DNA from 2 places in the Marinitoga sp. 1155 genome. Region 2 is predicted to be linked to the other one. Evidence: riboswitches for the same ligand, from Rfam matches in the RefSeq annotation. Region 2 holds a riboswitch; the other holds the start of a gene.

Region 1 (3,434 bases), on a different contig from region 2:
ATACAAATCCAACGATAACTCCACTTAATATTAAAGATATAACAGGAAATTTTTTACCTTCTCTTGCTAATGAAAAAGTTATTATTGTTGCAGTTAATGCAGAAATAAATGAAAAAAATTCTATCCCAAAAGGCAAATCAATCCCATATACACTTTTAAGTGCAGTGTATATAATAGCGCCAAAACTTGCTCCGGAGGATATACCAATAATAAATGGATCCGCAAGAGGATTTTTTATTATCATTTGAAAATCATTTCCCGCAATTGCTAAGATTGCACCAATAATAATCGTTCCCAATATTCTTGGTAATCTTAAATTGAAAATTATTTTATTATACAAAGAATTTGAAGATACATTAAAAAAGGATAAAACAACATCTTTAAATGGAATCTTAACTGTTCCTAATGATGTAAATAATATTATAGAAAATAGTATAAAAATTAGCCCAAATATCAGGGAAAAAAACGGGGAAACTTTCCCCGTTTTTAATATTTTCATCTGTTTTCACTGAAGAGTTTGTTGAGCTCTCCTAACAAATCTATTAATCCAGTATTTGGCAAAGAAGCTTTATTTCCGTCTATTATAAACACCTTAGAATTTTTCACGGCATTAACATCTTTAAATTGTTCTGCATTCATTATTAGATTATAAGCGCCTTTATCCCCAGGATAATAAGAAGGAACCAAAATTATATCCGGATTTTCCTTTACTACAAATTCTGGCCCTATTGCAAACCAACCATTGTTTCCTGTATATGGAGCAGTTACATTTATTCCACCAGCATATGTAATTAATTCATTTAAATACGAACCGGTACCACATGTCCACATTTGTGATACACTACCGTATGCGGATAAATATATTACCTTTGGCTTATTTTTCCACGAAAATGAATTTTTTGCAATGTTTAACATTCTAACTCTTAACTTTCGCGAATAGTCCTGAGCAGTTTTGCCTTTTCCAAGTATTACACCTACAAGGGATAAATCTCTAAACATTTCATTTAATGTGGTGGGATTTATTACAAAAGATTTGATTCCAAATTTTTCTAATTTTGATACTTCGCCTTCCTGAAAACCACCGGTTAATAATACAACATCTGGATTTAGAGAAATTATTTTTTCCACATTTAGAGGCATCATATTTCCTATTTTTTCAACATCTGTTATATAAGAATCAAAATCTGTAACACCTACAACTTTATCTTTTGCACCTAATTTGATTATAAAATCAGAAATGGCTGGAGCTGCAACAACAATTCTTTCAACTTCTTTGTCAAATTTCACTACTCTTCCTAAATCATCCACAAGAGTTACTGGTTGAAAAGCAAACAAAGATAATGATAACACCAATAATAACGTCAAAAATACCTTTTTCATATATAATCCCTCCTATAAAAAATCTATTTTCCATCTTCTTTTCGCGAGAAGATGGAACAAATCCCTTTAAAATAGGTCTCCCGGCTTGTGGTTCTCTCTACTCTCAGCGCCTTCCCAGAGAAATGTTTCCAGTGGCATAAGTGCTGATTTCGTCCCCACTCACGGTGGCGCGCCCGCAACGGATTTTCACCGTTTTCCCTTACATTTTAAAGGAATTTTATTTAATTGTCAGTGATATTATAACATGAAAAATTAGTAAAGTAAATATTAAAAGTAAAAATTAAAATATCCTTTTTCTAAAACATAAAAAATCCCCGGGAAATCCCGGGGATTGATGACAAATCTTTAATTTGTTACAAGATTACCAAAGTTAATCCATTTATAGTCTTTTTCTAAATTCAAAGTATAAGGTGCTGAATTATTATCTTGTAGTATGACTACACCGTTATCTCCATCAGATACTATAGAATAGTATTTTGCTCCTGCTCCACCATTTCCTACATAATTAACGCTATATCCTGTTCCCTGAGTGTTATACTCTCCTGCTACATAATCATTATCACTATCCGGATCATTACCTGAAGTATGTAAAGCATCTGCATTAGTTAATGTTGTAACATCTGCTACTCTCATTATAACAACTCCTCTATTGCCTGCAGCTAATTCATAATATCCGGCCGCTCTTTGAACAATACCTGTAATTATTGCATCATCAAATCTTACTCCACCTTGTAATGTCCAGGTTAAAGCATCTGTCCCGTCAAAAGCGTATTTTACTACTGATAGTCCTTGCGTACCATCTGCTATGAAAACATAATCATTAGCTGTATCAACGTATAAATCAAAAGCGGTTCCCGATGTATCGTATCTATCCTGTGCATGATCTCCTGTATCTGGAAGAGCTGGGGAATTTGCTGTTGATATATCAAATAATACAACACCAGCTTCACCATCTGCAATTAATAATGCGGGCTGGTTACCTGCTGTGACTGCGTCATAATCTGCATCATAACCAATAGCCATCATTACACCAACATTACTTGAACCTGTACCTGTATCTATAAAGGTATTAACATATACCGGTACTCTCGTTCTTGCCTGCGTTGTTATGTCAAATACTGCTAATCCTTTAGGACCATCTGCTACATATAAATATTCATCTCCACTCAAATCAAAATTACCATCTGTTGCATATGGATAAACATCATATGCATAACCATCTGTATCAATATTGCCTATTAATGTTATATCTGCTGCATTTTCAAATGGCGTGTCATTACCATCAGCATCAGCATTTATTACAGCAATTCCTTTAGGACCATCTGCTACATAAATCAGGTATTCTTCATTACCAGCACCGTCATCATGTACCTGATAATATACTGCTCTTGCATAACCCTGAGTATTTACTGTTTTAAGTAGAGTTGGAGCTGCAATGTTAGCTAAATTAGCACCAGCATCATATATTTTAACACCTGCTGCGCCGTCTGCTACTATTAAATATCTGTTTCCAGTAACAACTGTATCTCTCGTTACAGAACCTACATCAAAACTACCTGTTAATGTGAGTGCATTTACATCTATTATATTCAATCCATTATAACCGTCACCTATGAACCCTGTACCTCCATCAATCACTATACCTTTTGCATAACCATCTGTATTATATCTTCCAACATAAGCCAATGACGTTTTGCCAAGTTTTACCATTCCATTTGACCCATCTGCTACGTATACATAATCTCCCTGAACATCTACACTTTCTGCATATCCTGTGGTATTGTATGATGTACTTACAGATGGATTTGTTTTATCGCTTACATCTACTTTATACACACCATTTTCTCCTGCTGCAACATATACATAATCACCATCCGCTACAACATCAAGTACATTTGAAATATCACTTAATGTTCCTAAAATTGCTGGATTTGTTACATCACTTATATCAATTATTACAAGGCCGCCTGTATCAGCTGCTACATAAGCTACTGTGCCATCAACTGTTACGGATTTTGAATCTCCGCTTATTGAAAGTTGTGATTTTTGAGTTA
Region 2 (3,434 bases):
TTTCTTTTAATTCTTCTCTTTTTTCAACCTTAATATTAAAAATTTTTGCTACTTCCAAAGCTGTATAATATGACCTTTTTAAAGGACTGGAATATATTTTATCAATTTTCTTATCCCTTATTTTCTCTTTTATAATTTCTATTTGTATCTTCCCTTTTTTTGTTAACGGAAAATCACTCCACCCACTATATATTTTCTTTACATTAGCTTCCGTTTCACCATGCCTTATCAATATTAAATTCAAGATAAAACACCTCTAAATATATATAATAAAAATAAAAATATACTTTGTGAGGATTCTATTATTAGTCCTATTGTATCACCAGTCATTCCGCCAATTTTGCTTTTTATATATTTCGTTATTAATATAACCATCAAAAAACTCAAAATTATCGGTATTAATATATATTTATTAAATATTACAATTGATATTATTAAAATTAAAATCATCGAAAATAACGCTTCTTTTAATCCACAATTATCTATAAATACATTACCTATACCCTGTTCTTTTCTTGCATATTCACTAAAAGAAGCTGCTAATATAGCAGAGATCCTACCAATTGCAGGCGTTAATATCAAAAATTTATAATCAAGATAATAACTCAGCAAAAGAGCTGGGGCAAATACCATAAAAAGCCCTAACACACCAAATGTTCCTATCCTACTATCTCTCATAATTTCAAGAATTCGTTCTTTACTTCGGTTACTAAAAATTCCATCAAATGAATCTGCAACACCATCAATATGCAAACCGCCTGTTATCCATATATAAAATATCCATATCATTAAAATTATTATTGACTTATCTAAATATGGTTCAAATATTGAAAATACATACATAAAAAAACCAATAAAGAGACCTAATAGTGGTAAAAATAATATACCTTTTGCAAAATCTTTTTCATTAAATTCAAAATTATATTTTATAGGTATTCTTGTAAAAAAAGTTATTATTAAAATAATACTTTTCATAATCCACCCCACTACTTTAATTTTAAAGGTATTCCAGATATTGTTATATATACTTCATCAGAATTCTTAGCTAAATATTGATTTATTCTTCCTGCAATATCTCTGAATATATTTCCTAATTTATATGAAGGAACTATCCCCATTCCAACTTCATTTGTAACTATAATCATATTTTTTTCTTTTATTTTTATAATTTTAATCAACTTTTCTACTTCAACAAAAATCTCTTTTTCAATTTCATCTATTTTATTATAATCAATTTTATCAAAATCAACATTGTGTTTCAAAAGTAAATTTGAAACCATTAACGTCATGCACTCAAAAATAATTGTGTCTGAAATTAAAAATTCTTCATTATTTAATAAATTATCAAAATTTTTAAACTGTTCTAGTGTTTTCCAATCTTTTGGTCTGGCATTTTTATGTTTTTTTATTCTGTCCCTCATTCCATCATCAAATGGTATTGCTGTTGCTATATATAAAATATTATTTCCAAATTTCTTTGCTATTTTTTGCGCAAACGTGCTTTTTCCACTCCTTGCACCACCTGTAACCATAATAATTTTAGCCATATTACACCTCCTATAATTTCCATTCACCACAGGAAATATTCCTGTTAAATAATACGTATTCATTTTACCACAAATAGTACATAGTTTATTTATTTTAATTTTTGGCTGTCTATAATGTATTAAAATTTTTAGAATTTAAAAGTTTAAGAAAGCCTTTTAATTCTCACATCAGAATTTACGAATTTATAATGAAAAATACTGGATTTTTGACAATTGAAAATGTAGTACATCTATGATACAATAACAATGAAAAGTAAATACCTCCGGAATTAAAGGTGAGTAATCTTAATAGGGAAGACGGTGAAAATCCGTCACGGCCCCGCCACCGTAACTGGGGACGAAACCAGCAAAAGCCACTGGTATAAACCGGGAAGGCGCTGGAAGTAGAAAGATCCAGAAGTCGGGAGACCTGCCTTTAATTCCAGAGCAATCCCATTTGCGAGGGCAATTGGGATAGAATTTTTATTTTTATAGGAGGTGGCAGTATGAAAATTCAGGAATTTTTAGGAAAAAAATTTCTAAAGGAATATGGAATTAAAGTACCAGCGTCATATCTGATAAGATCAGAAAACGACATTAGGATTCAGTTCTTACCAGCAGTTTTAAAGTCACAGGTGTTAGTTGGAGGTCGTATGAAGGCTGGTGGTGTATTATTTGCCAAAGACAAAAATGAATTTATATCTAAAGCAAATGTCCTGTTAAAAAAGGAAATTAAAGGTGAAAAACCGTATGGTGTTCTCATCGAAGAAATGATACCTTTTGAAAAAGAATATTATATTTCTCTTGTATTAGATAGAGAAAAAAAAGATATTATTATATTATATTCTGAAAATGGCGGTATTGATATTGAAGAAAATAAAGATAGCATAAAAAAATTAAATTTTGAAAATTACGAAGAGTTTTTACCAGAAAAAATACAAAAAATTATACCAAATCTAAGAAAATTATTTAGAGAAAAAGATTTAACTTTATTAGAAATCAATCCAATGGTTGAAGATAATGAAGGGGTAATATATGCTCTTGATATCGTAATGCATCTTGATGATAATGCTATATTTAGACAAGAATGGGTAAAGGAATTTTTAGAAGAAAAATATCCTTTTCATTTTGTCAAATTAAATGGAGATATAGGCATAATTGGTTGTGGTGCAGGAATAGTTATGGCTACGATGGATGCTGTAAAATTAGCTGGTGGAGAACCAGCAGATTTTCTGGATCTTGGAGGAGGAGCAGAAAAAGAAATTACAATACAGGCTTTAAATTTATTAAAGGATAATGGAATAAAAAGAATTATATTAAATATTTTTGGCGGTATAACAAAGTGTGATGAAATTGCAAATGGTTTAGTAGAATTTAAAAAACAAAATCCAGAAATTAATTTGTTTATACGATTAACTGGAACAAATGAGGAAAATGCAAAAAAAATACTGAAAGAAAATGAATTAAGCTATTATGAAGACATGTATTCTATGATTTTAGATGCAGTAAGGATGGTGAGAATTCATGATTAATGGAAAAGAAAAAATATGTGTCCAGGGAATAACAGGAAAATATGGCAGATTACATACAGAAAAAATGTTAAATTATGGAGCTAATATTGTTTGTGGAGTGTCAAAAAATTATATAATAAAAAAATTGCATGGAGTGGAAGTTTTAAACAATATGTATGATGCAGTGAATAAATATCGTGTAGATACTTCTGTAGTATTTGTTCCTGCACTATATGCGAAAAATGCGATTTTTGAAGCAATAAATGCAGGAATAAAGAAAATAATTATTATTACAGAGCACATACCTCAACAGGATATGCTTGATGTATATCATATTGCTAAAGACAATAATGTTAGAATAATAGGGCCTAATTGTCCTGGTGTAATATTACCTGGA

What was found. Region 2 has a riboswitch for cobalamin ahead of X274_RS08000 (ATP-grasp domain-containing protein). Riboswitches for the same ligand answer to the same signal wherever they lie in the genome.
Region 1: linked by a shared signal. The riboswitch ahead of X274_RS09520 (ABC transporter substrate-binding protein) and the one ahead of X274_RS08000 (ATP-grasp domain-containing protein) in region 2 are both predicted to bind cobalamin.

What each region holds. Positions count from the first base shown of each region.
Region 1 is NZ_AZAX01000034.1:35,428-38,861, forward strand. Features, by position in the region: gene X274_RS09515 (FecCD family ABC transporter permease) at 1-499, opposite strand, end outside; gene X274_RS09520 (ABC transporter substrate-binding protein) at 496-1,380, opposite strand; cobalamin riboswitch at 1,434-1,604, opposite strand; gene X274_RS09525 (hypothetical protein) at 1,726-3,434, opposite strand, start outside.
Region 2 is NZ_AZAX01000027.1:1,711-5,144, reverse strand. Features, by position in the region: gene cobC (alpha-ribazole phosphatase) at 1-244, opposite strand, end outside; gene cobS (adenosylcobinamide-GDP ribazoletransferase) at 241-975, opposite strand; gene cobU (bifunctional adenosylcobinamide kinase/adenosylcobinamide-phosphate guanylyltransferase) at 987-1,547, opposite strand; cobalamin riboswitch at 1,804-1,978, shown strand; gene X274_RS08000 (ATP-grasp domain-containing protein) at 2,033-3,058, shown strand; gene X274_RS07995 (succinate--CoA ligase subunit alpha) at 3,051-3,434, shown strand, end outside.